DNA from 2 places in the Micrococcus flavus genome. Region 2 is predicted to be linked to the other one. Evidence: riboswitches for the same ligand, from Rfam matches in the RefSeq annotation. Region 2 holds a riboswitch; the other holds the start of a gene.
What was found. A riboswitch is a leader RNA that binds a small molecule or an ion and turns the genes downstream of it on or off. The one in region 2 is predicted to bind S-adenosylmethionine.
Positions count from the first base shown of each region.

Region 1 (8,315 bases), 1.4 Mb from region 2:
CAGGACGGCTGCGTCCCCCTCGTGGGGCGGATGCGGCTGGCCCGGCACGAACGCCTGGAGGACGGCCGTGGCGAGGGGGTGCCCGGCGTCGTCGTCCCGGCGGAGCACCGCGGACAGCGGACGCGGCACCGCGAAGGGCAGGCCCGCGGCGGCGAGGGCCTCGAGCAGGGCCATCCGGCGGGGCAGGTGCGCGGCGGGGGAGTCCTCCGGCGCCCAGGCCGCGCCGATCGGCGCCCCGGCCTCGCTCAGACGGGTCATCCGCAGCACGCCGACGTCCTCGAGCACCAGCACCCGGTGGAACTGGCCGGACTCCACCACGCGACCGCCGCCCCAGTCGGCGGAGCGGAGGCGGCCCGCGAGCGTGGCGGGCACGTCCGGCAGCAGACGGTCCAGGGCCTCGGCCGCCAGCTCGAGCTCGGACGCGGCGGGGGAGGAGGTCATGACCCCACGGTAACGCCCGCCCCGCCTGCACTGTCGCACGCGGAATCGGGGCTTCCGAGTCTCCGGGAGACGGCTGAAGGGCCGATTCCGCTTTCGAAAGTGAGAGAGGGGGAGGGGAGGAGGAGATACTGGCCCGCATGACCGGACCCGCCGCCCCCGTCCCCTCCGTGGCCGCCACCCGCCCGGGGCCCCAGGCCCTCCCCGCCCCGAGCGCGCGCGTGGTCCGGTGGGAGATCGCCATCGTGCTGGGCCTGTCCCTGGGCCGCAGCGCCGTCTACGCGATCGTCCAGCTGATCGACAAGGCCACCCGCGCCCCGCTCGGCGAGCAGACCACCGTGCTGAACCCGACCCTCAGCCCACGGTGGGGCTTCGACCTGACCTATCAGCTGCTGGACATCGGGTTCGCACTGGTCCCCGTGCTGCTCGTGCTGCACCTGACGTGGCTGCGGGGGCGCAACCCGTTCCGGGCGTTCGGCCTGGACCTGCGCCGTCCCGGCCGCGACCTCGCGTGGGGGTTCGCCCTCTTCCTCGGCATCGGCCTCGGCACACTGGGCGTGTACGCCGCCGGCCGCGCCGCCGGGATCACGACGGCGATCGTCGCCAACGCCCTCGACGACACCTGGTACCAGATCCCGGTGCTGCTGCTCTCCGCTGCGCGGCACGCCCTCGTCGAGGAGGTGATCGTGGGGGTGTGGCTCGTCGACCGGCTCGGGTGGCTGCAGCGGCTGCGCGCCGCCGGGGCCTCCGGGGTCCCCGCCCCCGCTGTCGAGGGGCCGGGCCTGATCCTGCCCGTGCGGGTCTGGATGGTGGTCCTGGCGCTCGCGGTGCTGCGCGGGGCCTACCACCTGTACCAGGGGGTGGGCCCGGGGATCGGCAACGCGCTCATGGGCGTGGTGTTCACGCTGGTGCTGCTGCGCACGCGTCGGGTCATGCCGCTGGTCCTGGCCCACTTCCTGCTGGACGCCGCCGGGTTCGTGGCGTACCCGCTGCTCCACCAGGCGGGACTCTTCGGCGGGTGAGGCCGCCCCCGCGGTACTTCCGGGGCGGAACCCGGTGCTGTCCCGCCCGGAAGGCACCAGATAGCGCCCCCACAGCGCAGGAGGAGGGGCAGCGCCCGGTCAGAGGGTGACCGTGCCCGCCGGCGTGGTGAAGGTGACCGAGACGATGCCCGGGGTGCCGGAGGGGGCGAGGTACTCGACGTCCACGTCCGCGACCCCGTCCGCCTCGTCCTCCTGCTCGCCGCCGAGCCACTCGATGAGGCGGTCCCGGGAGCCGGCGATGGACACCTTCTCGATCGCGGCCTGCGGCTCGGCCGCCTGGGAGGGATGCATGTCCTCCTGGCCGTCCGCCCAGCGCATGATGAACGGCAACTGCGGGTCGGCCAGGGTGCCCTTCACCCCGATCTGGCGCCAGGACAGCTCGCGGCCGTCGGGGAAGCGGCGGGCGCCGGGCACGGCCGCGCGGCCCAGATGGCGCTCGAAGCGGCCGATGTCCGTGGTGGAGACGGCCCAGCTCATCCAGCCGCCGCCCTGCTCGGAGCGGGCGCGCACCAGCTGGCCGAACGGGGCGGACAGGGAGGCCGGGTGGTCCAGGGCCTCGACGACCTCGAGGTACTGGCGGTTGGCCATGGGGAACAGGACGTTCTGCGTCCCGAAGCGCGGGTGCACCCCGCCCTTGATCCGCTCGACGCCGAGGGCGGCGGAGATCCGCTCCACCGTCGCGTCGAGGCCCTCGGGTCCGGCGGCGTAGGAGACGTGGTCCATGCGGCAGGTGTTCACGGCGCTGATCCTCTCGGTTCCCCGGCTCTCCCGAGGTCCTGGGCTGGTGCGAGCAGCGGTGCGAGCCGGGTCTTGACGGCGGCGCTCCCCCTGTGGTGGAAGCGTATCCGCGTGTGACACAGGTGACGAAATCGGGTCACCGGACGTCGCGATCCGGCCTCCCGCCGCCCCGGGGCGGCTACGATGGCGGCACGGTCACGAGAGTCAGCGCAAGGCCCCGGCGAGCTGACCGGCAACCCTCCTACCGCGGTGGGGTGCCCCGGGTGACGACCAGGCCGGCCCCCGCCCGGGGTGCCGGCAAGCGCGGGCCGCCCCACGGCGTCCCCTCCCTCGGTGCACGCCCGTCCGCGGCGGCGCCGCAGGGGTGGACGTCCGCGGCCCCTGATCCGTTCAGGAGGACCAGCCATGACCACCGACGCCGCCCCGCACTGGGGCTTCTCCACCACCCAGGTCCACGCGGGCGCCACCGAGCCGCACGCCTTCGGGGCCACGGCCCTGCCGCTCTACCAGACCACCTCGTACGACTTCCCGTCCGCCGAGGTCGCCGCCGACCGCTTCGCGCTCAAGGACCTCGGCCCGATCTACACCCGCATCGGCAACCCCACCCAGGAGGCCGTGGAGACCAAGATCGCCGCGCTCGAGGGCGGTGTCGGCGCGCTGCTGCTGGCCTCCGGCCAGGCCGCCACCACGTTCTCGATCCTCAACCTCGCCGGGGCCGGGGACCACGTCGTCGCCTCCGCCTCGCTGTACGGCGGCACGCAGAACCTGTTCAAGCACACCCTGGCCAAGGTGGGCGTGGAGACCACGTTCGTGCAGGACCCGGACGACCCCAAGCAGTGGCGCGCCGCCGTGCGCCCGAATACCAAGGCCTTCTTCGGGGAGGTCGTGGGCAACCCGCGCGGCGACGTCCTGGACATCGCCGCCGTCGCCGAGGCCGCCCACGACGCCGGCGTGCCGCTGATCGTGGACAGCACCCTGACCACCCCGTATCTCGTGCGGCCCATCGAGCACGGCGCGGACGTCGTCGTGCACTCGGCCACGAAGTACCTCGGCGGGCATGCCGCCGCGATGGCCGGCGTGATCGTGGACGCCGGCCGGTTCGACTACGCCCGCGACCCCGAGCGGTTCCCCGGGTTCAACGAGCCGGACGAGTCCTACCACGGCGTGGTCTACGCCCGGGACCTGGGCGTGGGCAGCCCGTTGGGCGCCAACCTGGCGTTCGTGCTCAAGGCCCGCGTGCAGCTGCTGCGCGACTACGGGTCGGCCATCTCCCCGTTCAACGCGTTCCTGGTGAACCTGGGCCTGGAGACCCTCTCCCTGCGCATGGAGCGCCAGGTGGCCACCGCGCTCGCGGTGGCCCGCCACCTCGAGGGGCACCCGCAGGTGGAGTCCGTCTCCCACCCGGGCCTGCAGTCCAGCCCGTGGCACGAGCGCGCGCAGCGCTACCTGCCCCGCGGGGCGTGCGCGTTCGTGTCCTTCGAGATCGCCGGCGGCGCGGCCGCGGGCGCGGCGTTCGTGGACGGCCTGGAGCTGCACCACCACGTGGCGAACATCGGCGACGTCCGCTCCCTCGTGGTGCACCCGGCCTCCACCACGCACTCCCAGCTCACCGAGGGCGAGCAGCGCGCCGCCGGCGTCACCCCCGGACTGGTGCGCCTGTCCCTGGGCGTGGAGGACCTCGACGACGTCCTCGCCGATCTGGAGGGCGGCTTCCTCGCCGCCGGTCGCGCCGTGGGTCCGCAGGATCAGGGCTGAGGCCAGTGATGACCATGACGACGACACGTCCGGCCCCGGCGCTCCGTGCTCCGCGCCTGCCCCACGGGACGCGGGGGAGCCTTTCCGTGGGGGAGCTGCACACCGAGACCGGCGGACACCTGCCGGACGTGCGGCTGGCCTACGAGACGTGGGGCACCCTGGACGCGGACGGGGCCAACGCCGTGCTCGTGCTGCACGCCCTCACCGGGGACGCGCACGTGGCCTCCCACCGTGCGGACCCCTCCGCGGGCTGGTGGGAGGAGCTCGTGGGCCCCGGCCGCGCGGTGGACACGGACCGCTGGTTCGTGGTGGCCCCGAACATGCTGGGCGGCTGCGACGGCTCCACGGGCCCGTCCTCGCCGGCCCCGGACGGCGCGCCCTGGGGCAGCCGCTTCCCGTTCGTCACCCTGCGCGACGCGGTCGAGACGGAGCGGCGGCTGGCGGAGCACCTCGGCGTCACCGCGTGGCAGGCCGTGATCGGCGGCTCGATGGGCGGGGCCCGGGCGCTCGAGTGGGCCGTGACCCACCCGGAGATGGTCCGCGGGGTGGCGGTGCTGGCCTCCACCGCGTGCTCCTCCGCCGAGCAGATCGCGTGGGCGCAGGCCCAGACCCAGGCCGTCCGCCTGGACCCGGACTGGGCCGGGGGCGACTACCACCCGGGCCCCGGTCCGGTGGTCGGGCTGGGCATCGCCCGGCGCATCGCGCACACCACCTACCGGTCCGCGGCGGAGCTGGAGGGCCGGTTCGGCCGCGCCGCCCAGGGCGCCGAGAACCCGTTCGGCACCGTCGCCGGGCCGCGGGCGGGCCGCTACCAGGTGGAGTCCTACCTGGACCACCAGGCCGCCAAGCTCGTGGACCGGTTCGACGCCGGCTCCTACGTCACCCTCACGGAGGCGCTCATGAGCCACGACGTCGGGCGCGGCCGGGGCGGGGTCGAGGCCGCGCTCGCCGGATACCCGGGGCGGGCGTTCGTGGCCGCCGTCGATTCGGACCGGCTGTACTTCCCGGCCGAGTCGGAGCGGCTGGCACGCCTGCTGCCCGGCGAGGTGCCGGTGCACACGATCGCCTCGCCGATCGGGCACGACGGGTTCCTCACCGAGTACGCGCAGGTGGCGGAGGAGCTGAAGGCCGCGCTCGAGCTGTGAGGCCCGGGGCCGGCGTGCGGACCTGCCGGGCCGGGGCCGGCGTCGTCCCGGGTCAGTCCCGGGCGTCCTCCGTGTGGTCGGAGCCGTGGGGCATGTCCGCCCCGAACAGCGGCGCGGGCAGCGGCCGCTTCGCCTCGATCCCGTCCCCTGAGGAGACGCCGCGCAGCCGGCGGCCCACCCACGGGGCGAGGTGCGTGCGCGCCCACCGCACGTCCGAGACGCGCGCCTGGCTCCACGTGCGCTCGACGGAGGGGCGGGGGACGAACGGGTTGAGATCGTGCTCGACGCCGAGCATGTCCAGGACCATGGCCGCGATGGTGTGGTGCCCGGCGGGAGAGAAGTGCAGGCGGTCCTCGGCCCACATCTCCGGGCGGGAGAGCTCCTTGAGGGACCACATGTCCGGCACGAGCGCCCCATGGCGGGCGGCCACGGTGCGGATGTTCTCGTTGAAGATCGCCACGCGACCGCGGATCCGCCCCAGCACGGGGGTGTCCCGGATGTCCGTGGCGTTGAACAGCAGGATCGTGGCGCCGCTCTCGGCCAGGCGGGCGACGGCGTCGTCGAGGCGCAGGGCGACGTCGTCCGGGTCGGCGCGGCGGAGGATGTCGTTGCCGCCGGCGCAGATGCTGATCAGGTCCGGTTCGAGCGCCACGGCGGGATCCACCTGGCCGGCGGCGATCTCGTCGATCAGGCGGCCGCGCACCGCGAGGTTGGCGTAGGAGAAGGGCTCGCCGGCCGGAGTGAGCCGGGAGAGCTCCTCCGCCACGCGGTCGGCCCAGCCGCGGTGGTAGTCGGGGTTCTCCGGGGTGGGGTCGGGATCGCCGATCCCCTCCGTGAAGGAGTCGCCGAGGGCCACGAAGCGGCGCCAGGGCTGTCCGAGGGCGGTGGCGGAGAAGTTGTCGATACCGGTCGTCTCACTCACATTGATCCATTGTGCCCGTCCTGTGCCCCCGGGGCCAGGGGAGACGACCAGTAGGGTGTCGCCGTGACCGAGACCTCCTCCGCCCCCGCCCCGTCCACCGTCCGCTGGTCCCGCCCGGAGGGCGAATGGACCGACGACCTGCTGATCCTGCTGCACGGCTACGGCGCCGACGAGCACGACCTCGTCGGTGTCGCCGCGCACCTGCCGGAGCACCTCACCGCGGTGTCCGTGCGCGCCCCGCTGGCGCTGTCCACCGGCGGGGCCGCCTGGTTCCCGCTCTCCCAGGACCCCGTCACCGGGGAGATCGGCGCCGACGCCGGCGCGGTCCGGTCCGCGGTCGAGGCACTGGACGCGTGGGTCCGTGAGATCCGCGCCGGGTTCCGCACCGTGTCGCTGCTGGGCTTCTCGCAGGGCATGGCCATGGCCACGTCCCTGCTGCGGCTCGACCCCGAGGCCTACGCGTGCACCGTCGCCCTGTCCGGGTTCGTCGTGGACCCGCGGCACGCGGAGGCGGGCCTGGAGGGGCTGTTCCCGGCGGACGAGACCGTCGCCGCGGCGAAGCCGAAGGTCTTCTGGGGCCGCGGTCAGGCCGACCCGATCATCTCCGAGCACCGCGTGGAGGAGTCCCACGCGTGGCTGACCGCGAACACCGACCTGACCAAGGTGGTCTACGCGGGCCTGGGCCACGCGATCAGCCCCCAGGAGCTGGGCCACGTGAAGGAGTACCTCGCGCACCACGTGCGCTGAGCCCGAGCCGGGCGCTCAGCCCTGGTCGGCCTCGATCACGATCTCCTCGCCGTTGAACCCGACGACGTCCCCGCCGTGCAGCTGCCGGCCGCGGCGGGTCTCCACCTCGCCGTTGACCGTGACCATCCCGTCCTGGACGACGTCCCGGGCCATGGCGCCGTCCTCCACGAGGGAGGCGAGCTTGAGGGCCTGGCCCAGGCGGATGGACGCGTCGCGGATCGGCAGCGGCTGGGCGTCGGGGGAGGGGGCGTCAGCAGAGGTCATGGGCTCCATTGTCCCCGGTAGGCTGGGCGCGTCGACCCGCCCGACGCCGGCCCGTGCCCCGCACGCGGACCGGGCGGCGTCGTCGTCGTGATCCCCACCTGCCCCCGATGTGTACGGAAGTGATGCCCCCATGGCTGCCAAGTCCCCCCTGGACAACGTGATCAACCTGGCCAAGCGCCGCGGATTCGTCTTCCAGGCCGGTGAGATCTACGGCGGCTCGCGCTCCGCGTGGGACTACGGGCCCCTCGGCGTGGAGCTGAAGGAGAACATCAAGGCCGAGTGGTGGCGGACCTTCGTCCGCTCCCGCGAGGACATGGTGGGCCTGGACTCCTCCATCATCCTGCCCCGGGACGTGTGGGAGGCCTCCGGCCACGTGGAGACCTTCACCGACCCGCTGGTCGAGTGCACCGCGTGCCACAAGCGCCACCGCCAGGACCACCTCGAGGAGGCGTTCGAGGCCAAGAAGGGCCGGGCGCCGGAGTCCATGGCCGAGGTCGTGTGCCCGGACTGCGGCACGCGCGGCGAGTTCACGGAGCCGCAGATGTTCTCCGGCCTGATGAAGACCTTCCTGGGCCCCGTGGACAACGAGGAGGGCCTGCACTACATGCGCCCGGAGACGGCGCAGGGCATCTTCGTGAACTTCCTCAACGTGCTGAGCGCATCCCGGAAGAAGCCGCCGTTCGGCATCGGCCAGATCGGCAAGGCGTTCCGCAATGAGATCACTCCCGGCAACTTCATCTTCCGCACGCGCGAGTTCGAGCAGATGGAGATCGAGTACTTCGTGCCGCCGGCGGAGGCGGGCGAGCACTTCGACCGCTGGGTGGAGGACTGCTGGAACTGGTTTGTGGATCTGGGCATCGACCCGGCGAACCTGCGCAAGTTCGACGTGCCCGCCGAGGAGCGCGCGCACTACTCGGACGGCACCATCGACCTGGAGTACCGGTTCGGGTTCGGCGGCGGCGAGGGCTGGGGCGAGCTGATGGGCGTGGCCAACCGCACCGACTTCGACCTCACCAGCCACACGAACGCCTCCGGCACGAAGCTGCAGTACTTCGACCAGGCCAACGACGTGCACTACACCCCCTACGTGATCGAGCCGTCCTTCGGCCTGACCCGCTCGATGATGGCGTTCCTCGTGGACGCGTACGCCGAGGACGAGGCCCCCAACGCCAAGGGCGGCGTGGACGTGCGCACCGTCCTGAAGCTGGACCCGCGCCTGGCCCCGGTCAAGGCCGCCGTGCTGCCGCTGTCCAAGAAGCCCGA
Region 1 covers NZ_JACHMC010000001.1:1,718,711-1,727,025, reverse strand. The annotation lists gene BJ976_RS08050 (phosphotransferase family protein) at 1-441, opposite strand, end outside; gene BJ976_RS08045 (CPBP family intramembrane glutamic endopeptidase) at 579-1,460, shown strand; gene BJ976_RS08040 (VOC family protein) at 1,560-2,219, opposite strand; SAM riboswitch class IV at 2,413-2,529, shown strand; gene BJ976_RS08035 (O-acetylhomoserine aminocarboxypropyltransferase/cysteine synthase family protein) at 2,625-3,974, shown strand; gene metX (homoserine O-acetyltransferase MetX) at 3,983-5,119, shown strand; gene BJ976_RS08025 (SGNH/GDSL hydrolase family protein) at 5,172-6,041, opposite strand; gene BJ976_RS08020 (alpha/beta hydrolase) at 6,105-6,788, shown strand; gene BJ976_RS08015 (RNA-binding S4 domain-containing protein) at 6,804-7,052, opposite strand; gene BJ976_RS08010 (glycine--tRNA ligase) at 7,183-8,315, shown strand, end outside.
Region 1: another riboswitch for S-adenosylmethionine. It lies ahead of BJ976_RS08035 (O-acetylhomoserine aminocarboxypropyltransferase/cysteine synthase family protein); the one in region 2 lies ahead of BJ976_RS01395 (flavin reductase family protein).

Region 2 (8,315 bases):
GTTCACGGCCGCCTACTCGGTGGGCCAGATGCTCGGCCCGCTGCTGGGCGGCCGGCTCGTGGCCGGTGGCGGGGGCGCCGCGCCCGAGGTCACGGCCGCCGCCCTGTGGTGGTCCGTCGGGATCGCCGCCGCGGGCGTCGTGCCCGTCCTGATCACCCCGCAGGCCCGGCGTCGTCCCCCGAGGCCCTCCGCGAACGACGCCGGTCCGGCGGTGTCCCGCGCCGGGACCCCGCGCGCCGGGGCGATCCTGGCGCGGCCGGGGGTGCGCTCGGCCATGGGCGCCTCCCTGGCCCTGCTGGTCGTCCTGGACATCCTCACCGCGTTCCTGCCGCTCGTCGGCGAGCGGCACGGCGTAGGTGCCGGCTGGGTGGGCGTGCTCCTGGCCCTCCGCGGGGCGGGCTCGCTGGTGTCGCGCGCGCTGCTGCCGGTGGTGCGGCGACGGTTCAGCCGCGAGCTGCTGCTGCGGATCGCGCTGCTGGTGTCCGCTGCGGCCCTCGCCGTGGTGCCCTCGGCCGTGGCGAGGCCGGGGCTGCTGCCGCTCGCCGGGGCGGCCATGGTGGTCGGCGGGCTCACGCTGGGCCTGGGGCAGCCGCTGACCATGTCCCTCATCAGCGATGCGGTGCCGCGGTCCTGGCGGTCCACCGCGCTGGCCGTGCGCCTCATGGGCAACCGGCTGGGGCAGGTGGTCCTGCCGGCCGCCGCGGGCCTGGTCGCCGCCCCGCTCGGCCCGGGTGCCGCGGTGTGGTGCGCGTGCGGGGTGCTCGCGGTCTCGGGCGTCGAGCGCGTGGTGCGGGACCGGCGTCGTCCCTGAGGCGTGCCGCGCGGACATGCTGCGGCCCGGGTGCGTCCCCGGGGACGACGACGGCCCCCGACGCTCCGTGGGGAGCGGCGGGGGCCGTCGGGGATCCGGGGGAGTGCCCCGGGACGATCAGAGGAAGCTGATCAGATCTTGGTGACGTCCGCGGCCTGCAGGCCCTTGGGGCCCTGCTGGGTCTCGAACTCCACGCGGTCGTTCTCCTGGAGCTCCTTGAAGCCCGAGCCGGTGATGGCGGAGAAGTGCACGAAGACGTCAGCGGAGCCGTCCTCCGGGGCGATGAAGCCGAAGCCCTTCTCAGCGTTGAACCACTTGACGGTACCGACAGCCATGATGGTGTCCTTTCGATGTGCCCTCGTCAGAGCGAGAGCGGTGGGGACCACTGACGGGGTGTCAGCGGATGAAGCGGCAAGACTGAACCGCTTGCCCCACACCCATCGGGACCGGGAACCGGACCTGACAAGCACGGAAGTGCGATGTACAGCTAGATCAACTTCAGGCTCCATCATGGCACAGTCTGAGACGCTCGAAGACCACGGGTCGTCATTTCATCCGTTGTTCACGTGCCGCGGCCGCGGTCAGAGCCCTCGCAGGCCGTGGAAGAGGTTCCGGTGGAGCGTGGCCGGCGGGAAGTCGTCCGTGTGGTCGGCGAACCCGGTGACCTCGAGGAGCACCACGGTGTGGTCGCCCGCGGGGACCTCCGCGTGGAGACGGGTCTCGAGCCACAGGGAGGAGCCCTCCAGCAGCGGGGCGCCCGCGGGGGAGGCGTGGACGTCCACGCCGGCGAATCGGTCGCCGTCGCGGGAGGCGAGCTGCCGGCACAGGTGGGCCTGGTCCTCGGCCAGCAGGGAGATGCCGATGGTCTCCGCGCGGCGCAGACGCGGCCATGTGCGGGACGTGTTCTGCGCGGAGAAGGAGACGAGGGCGGGCTCCCACGAGATGCCGACGCCGAAGGAGGAGGACACCATCACCTCCGGGTGCCCGTCCACGTGGCCGCTCACGGCCACGACGCCCGTGGGGAAGACGGCGAGGCCGGAGCGCAGGGAGTCCTTGGAGACGTCGGTGTTCCACACGGCGCCGGGGATGCGGGTCAGGGTGGCGGTCATGGCGAAGTCCTCTTCCGATGACTTGCGCGGCTCCGCGGTGCGCGGTGTTCCACGCGGACCCGGGCGGGGTCCGCGGAGACGCGGTACTTGCCCGTCGGCGGTCACCGGGGGCCGAATCCTCACCTGGAGCACCCCGCTACGGCGTGAGAGGGTTGCCGCCCCGCCGGCCAGGGCCGTGATGACGGGGACTCGTGATTCTGGTGACCAGCCTACGGAGGGGTCTGCGGAGCGGTCAAAAACGGTCCGATTGCGGACGACGCGCGGGGTCACGATTGGTGGAGGTGAGGTCGGTGGCGGAGTGCTGTCCCCGGTCTGTGCTGGGCCGAGGCGCTGCATGAAAATGTGGTGCTTGACACATGGCCTGGCTCCCGCTGAAGATCATCTCACTCGAGAGGGGGGGGCTCGAGACCGCGACCCGCGGCCCCCGCAGGCGGTTCTTTGAAAGGGATCGGATCATGCGGATGGACATCAAGAAGAGGATCATGGCGGCGTCCACCGGTGCGGTGATGGCGGCGTCGCTAGCGGTGGCTCCCGCAGCAGGGGCTGCGACCGCGCCCGTGGGAGGGGAGCGCCCGTGGGAGGGGAGACTGCTACCCCGGACGCGTACTGTGCTGAGGAGTACTGGACAAGCACCACCGTGACATCGAACACGTTCAAGCAGTCGTACTCTGCCTACTCGTCAGTGTCCGGGGCTCCCGGAGTCAGGCTCACTATCGCCACCGGGCGCACGTTCGGTGTCAGCGGCGACATCACAGGCGAACTCTCTGGCGATGTGAGCGCCATTGTCGCCGGCGTCTCCGCCAAGGTCGGGACCCGTGTGGGAGTCAGCTACTCGTCTACGAATACCGTCAGCGGTGCTTGGACCGTGCCCAGCACCTACACGAACGATGGAAAGCTCGCCATCGGCGCTAAGCGGGCACAGGGAACATGGAAGCGTCAGATGCTGAACCGCAGCTGCGACGTCGTCACGCTGCGCAGCGGCTCGTTCTACACCCCCTGGCAGCAGTTCTACTTCCAGCACTTCAAGCTCTGATGCGGTGAGCGGTGCAGCGTCGGGCGCAGGGTGCCTGACGCTGCACCCCCCTATTCCCCCCTCTACGGATAGGCATGTCATGTTCCCTTTGTCTCCTTCACGTCGCTTGGCCGCCCTCGCCGCCGCTGTGCTCGTCGGCACGACGATCTCCGGGTGCTCCGCCTCTCAGTCCGACAATCAGACCCCCCCGGGCACTTCCACGGCTGCCGCCAGTGCGACCCCTTCGGAGTCAGCCGCCACGAGCGGCTCGTCCGATGCCGAGGCCCAGGCCCCGAACGCGGCAGAGGCTCTCCCCGCGGCTCTGTTCGAGGAGGGGGGCATGACCCTTGAGGAGTACGCACGTCAGAATCCAGACTCCGACTACATCGATGTGGAGCAGGAGTCCGTCCTGGAGGAGAGAGTCGGTCGGGGCACCCAGGAGATCACGGTGGATGCCCAGAAGGGCGCGGTCCTTCGGGTCGTCCTGCTCTGCCCCTCCGATGCGACTGGCAAGACGGACATCCACGTCTCGAGTGGCGATGGCGATGAGAAAACGTGGATGGCCGGATCGGAGGCCCTGTGCGGCGGGTGGTCCGCAGCGACGCCTCCCATAGAACAGGCCGGGCCAGTGACCTTCACGGTCACCGTGGACAATGACGAGCCCTACCGGGTGGCGTTGACGGTCCCCTCCGAATGACGTCCCGACCGCCCCAGAGCTCGCGAGTCCAGACGAGCACTGGTGAAGATTCTCGCCGTGTAGGACCAGCCTGGCCCTCCTTCCCCGCCGTGCGGTCGCTGCGCTTGGTGGCCGGGGCGCTCGCTGTGGTCCTGGTCCTGGGCCTTGGTGTCCAGGCCCAGGCCACACAGCGGCTCAAGGCCCTCGTCGACAGCAGCTGGCGCGGGTCCTATGACCTGATCGTGTCCGCACCTGCGGCCGCACCGGGCGCGGCCGCCCTCATGGCCCCGCTGGACACGGCCGTCTGGACGAGCTCAGCCGAGCGTCTCAGCCCGGCCGATCTCGACCGCATCCGGGCGGTGCCCGGTGTCGAGGTGGCCGCCCCGCTCGGCGACGTCGGCGTGCGCAGCGTGGCCAACCAGGACGCCGTCATGATCGGCTACCCCGCGGACGGCAGCGTGGAGGGTCCCCGCGCGTTCGACATGGACGCGCGGGTGAGCACGGACGACGGACTCGGCCCGCGCCCCGTGCTCGGCATGGACGCCACACTGATCGGCTCCTTCTCCGACGGGCCGATCGCGGACGCCCGTCCGCTGCTGGACGATCCCGCCCTCTGCGATCCGGCCCCTCCCGAGCCAGGCCCCTGCACGGACGTCGAGCTCCCCACCCTTGCCGTCGGGCCCCGCGGTCAGACGCCGCCGCCCGCCCAGCGTGAGGTCCCGGCCGGCACGTACTGGGCCGCCCCGTGGGCGGACTCCGACCCGCAGGGCAACCGGATGATCGTCGTGGACGCCGCGGCCGAGGCGCAGCTGCTGTCCCTCGGCGGGCACCCGGCCGCCGCCGACGCGTTCCGCGTGCTTGCGCAGTCCTCGCCGGCCGACTCCCTCCCGGCTGTCGTCGACAGGCTCTCCGGTGCCGCAACCGAGGAGGCGGAGGCGCTCGTCAAGGCGAAGGACCGGCTCCCTGCCTACCTCCAGAACCTGGCGGATGCGGCCGGACGCCCGGTGGACTCACTCACCGCCGTCCCGCTGCTCGCCACGAGCGTCGGGTCTGCACCCCTGACCCTCGAGGTGCGCGCGGCCCCGTACCGGGAGCCGGTCACCCGGCTCGATATCGAGCAGGCGCCGGTCGATCCGCGGAACCCCACCGCGCCCCGCGGCATCGTGGGGATGCCCGTGTGGGCGCTGCCCGCCGGCGGGACAGCGACGCAGGACGAGGTCTCCACCTCCGACGTCTCAGGCCGGTTCGGCGGCCTCGGACTCGGGGTCACCGTGGTGCCCGTGCCGGGGCTGACCACGGGCCGGGACCCGGTCCTGAGCTACGACTCGCCCCGCCTCTCCCTGGTGCAGGAGACGCGGACCCTGACCCGGCCGTCGTCCGCGGACGAGACCCTGGCCGAGGCCGCCTCCGTGGAGACCGCCTCCGGCACGCTCCCCGGCCGGCCCGACGTCGCGGTCACCCGGGCGCTGCCGGCCTCCACGTCCCGGGAGTCCGCGTACTACACGGCCACGGATGATGGCCGACGGTTCGGGACCGGGGACGCGCCCCTGCTGGTCAGCGTGGGCACCCTCACGCCGGAGCCGGACGCCGCACTCGCGGGGATCGCCCCGCTGCTCACGGACGTCGAGCTGCCCACCACCCTGGTGGCGGACCCCGACGGAACTCAGCGGGACGTCCGGCTGCGGCCCGCCTCCACCGGGTTCGGTCTCGCCAACCAGATGCCCGCCGCCTACGTCGACGCCGCCTCCGCGGGGGCACTCGGACTGGAGCGGCCCTTCAGCACCGTCCGCGTCCGGGTGGCCGGCGTGGGGGAGGACCTGACGCCGGAGAACCTCGCGACGATCGACGCCGTCGCCCAGCGCCTCGAGGCCGCCGGGTTCGCAGCGGTCACCGTGGCCGCCTCCAGCCTGGCGCCCCGCGAGATGCAGGTGGTGTCCTACCGGTTCGACTCCACGGAGGGTGATCCCCGGACGGGGCCGCTCGGCACCGTGCGCCAGCTCGGACCGGAGCTCACCGCCTCCCAGCGGGTCTCCGCGGCCGTCGGGACCGCGGGGACCTCACAGACGGTGACGGTGGTCGTCCTGCTGACCGCCCTGGCGGGGCTGTGCGTGGCCGCCGCGCTGCAGCCACGGCGCCACCAGGCGGGTGTGCTGGCGGTCCATGGGTGGACACGCAGCGCCACCGTGACCCGCCACCTCCGCGAGGACGCCGCCACACTGACGGTGCTCGTCGGTGTGGCAGCCGCACTCGCCGTCGTCGGCACGATGTCCAGGCGCCTCGGCGTGGCGCCCCCGTTGGTGGCCGTGGGCCTCGGGGCGACGGCGGGGCTTGCCCTGGCCGTGGTCCTCGCGGCGGTGCTCGCGGCCCGCCCCGCCGCGTCAGCGGTCCGGGAAGGCAGCGTCCGCACGGTCCGACCGGCCCGCACCCCGGCGGCGCTGCTGACCCGGTGGACCGCGCGCACGTGGCCGCGGCTGCTCACCGGCGCCGCGTACCGAGCGGCCGTGGCCGTCGGTGCCGGCCTGCTCGTGGCCGTCGTCCTGCAGGCCCGCCGCGAGGCCGGCCTCTCCGTGCTGGCCAGCGCCGCCGTGGCTCAGGACCTGCCGTTCCGCCTGGTGCTGGGTGCGCTGGCCGCCGTCGTGGGGATGGTCCTCCTGGTGCAGCTGCACCGGGTGGAGGGTCCGGCCGTCCGGGGGGAGGCCACCGTGCTCCTGCTCGCCGGCTGGACCCGTTCCCGGCTGCTGGGACGCCACGTGCCCGCCCTGGCCGTGGAGGCGATCGCGGCCGCGGTGGTGGCCGGCGTCGTCCTGGCGCTGCTCACCCCCCGCCCGGACCTTCCCCTCGTGGCGGGAGCGGCCGGCGTCGCCCTGCTCCTCACCCTCGTCATCACCCTGCTCACCCGGCGAGCCCAGCTCGCCCGCGCCTGGAAGGGGCAGCCCGCATGAGTGTGATCGCGCCCGTGCTCACCCTCGACCGCGTCCAGGTCGGCTACCGCCATCCCGACGGCGGCACCCGCGTGCTCGTCGAGTCCCTGGACTTGACCCTTGCGCCTGGCGACGTCGTCGGACTCTGGGGCCGCTCCGGCACGGGGAAGTCCTCCCTGATCCGCCACCTGGCCGGGCTGTCCCGCCCGCTGTCCGGACGGATCATCTACCGCAGCCCCGACGGATCACTGGCCGGGGAGGTCGCGGACCTCTCGGCCGGGGATCTCGCGCGGTACCGGCGGGTGCACCTGGGCTACGTGGACCAGTCCTGCGAGCTCATCGGCGAGCTCTCCGCGCTCGACAACGCGGGTGTGTGGATCCACGGCGGGCGCCTCGCGGGGTCTGTGCCCGAGGCACAGCAGACGGTCCGGGGCCAGCTCGAGCGACTCGGACTGGGGCACCGGCTCGGCGCGCCCGCCTCCCGGCTGTCCGGGGGAGAGGCCCAGCGGGTGGCGCTGGTCAGGGCCCTCTCCAAGCGGCCGCACCTGATCGTGGCCGACGAGCCCACCGGCCACCTCGACGGCTCTGCGGCCCGCGAGGCCATCGCGCTGCTGCGCGAGCACGCCGCGGCCGGGGCCGCTGTACTGGTGGCCAGCCACGACCCTCTGGTCCACGCGGCCGTCGACCGGGCCATCCGCGTCGGCGAGGACTGACGTGGCCAGGAAGCCGATCAGCCCCGCCCGGCCCCGTCCCGCCCGCGCAGCGCGTCCAGCTGCCGACGGTCCCGCTTGGTCGGCCGCCCAGCGCCGCGCTCGCGGACGGGCACGGCCAACAGCTCGCGCGGGATCGGCGCGGGGGAGTGGTCGATGTAGTTCTTCACCGCCACGGGGGCGCCGACGCGCTTGGAGATCAGCCCTGTGACCTCCAGGATCCGCTCCCGGTGATCCTTCCGGAGCCGGATCCGGTCCCCGACCGCCAGCGTGTGCGCGGCCTTGACGGGCTCGTCGTTGACCCGCACGTGTCCGCCGCGCACCGCCGCGGTGGCCGCCGAGCGGGTCTTGTACATGCGCACGGCCCACAGCCACGCGTCCAACCGCACGGCGCCGCCGCTCATGCGAACCGCGCCCGCACGGCCACCCCATGGGCGGGCAGGCGCTCGTCCTCGGCCAGCGCGGAGATCCCGTCGGCCACGCCCCGCAGTCCGGCCTCCTCGTAGCGGATCAGCTGCTGCGAGCGCAGGAACGTCACGGTGTTCAGGCCGGAGGAGAACCGGGCGGTGCCGGACGTCGGCAGCACGTGGTTGGAGCCGGCCGAGTAGTCGCCCAGCGGCACGGGGGAGTACGGGCCCACGAACACGGCGCCCGCGTTGCGCACGCGCTCGGCCAGGGCCTCCGGATCGCGCGTCTGGATCTCCAGGTGCTCGGTGGCGTACAGGTCGGAGACCTCGAGGGCCTGCTCCATGTCCCGCACCAGCAGCACGCCGGACTGCGGGCCGGTCAGCGCCACCCGGATCTGGTCCTCGTGGAACGACCCCGGCACCTGGGCCTCGACGGCGGCCAGCACGTCCCGCAGCAGGTCCTCGGAGTCGGTGATCAGCACGGACGCGGCCAGCGGATCGTGCTCGGACTGGCTGATCAAGTCCGCGGCCACCCAGTCGGCGCGCGCCGTGCCGTCCGCGATCACGGCGATCTCCGAGGGACCCGCCTCCGAGTCCACGCCGATCACGCCCTGCAGCGCCCGCTTCGCCGCGGCCACGTACACGTTCCCCGGCCCCGTGACCATCCGC
Region 2 covers NZ_JACHMC010000001.1:282,691-291,005, forward strand. The annotation lists gene BJ976_RS01385 (MFS transporter) at 1-811, shown strand, start outside; gene BJ976_RS01390 (cold-shock protein) at 943-1,146, opposite strand; gene BJ976_RS01395 (flavin reductase family protein) at 1,393-1,920, opposite strand; SAM riboswitch class IV at 1,999-2,117, opposite strand; gene BJ976_RS01405 (hypothetical protein) at 3,273-3,629, shown strand; gene BJ976_RS01410 (hypothetical protein) at 3,719-6,550, shown strand; gene BJ976_RS01415 (ABC transporter ATP-binding protein) at 6,547-7,242, shown strand; gene BJ976_RS01420 (Hsp15 family ribosome-associated heat shock protein) at 7,260-7,643, opposite strand; gene hisD (histidinol dehydrogenase) at 7,640-8,315, opposite strand, start outside.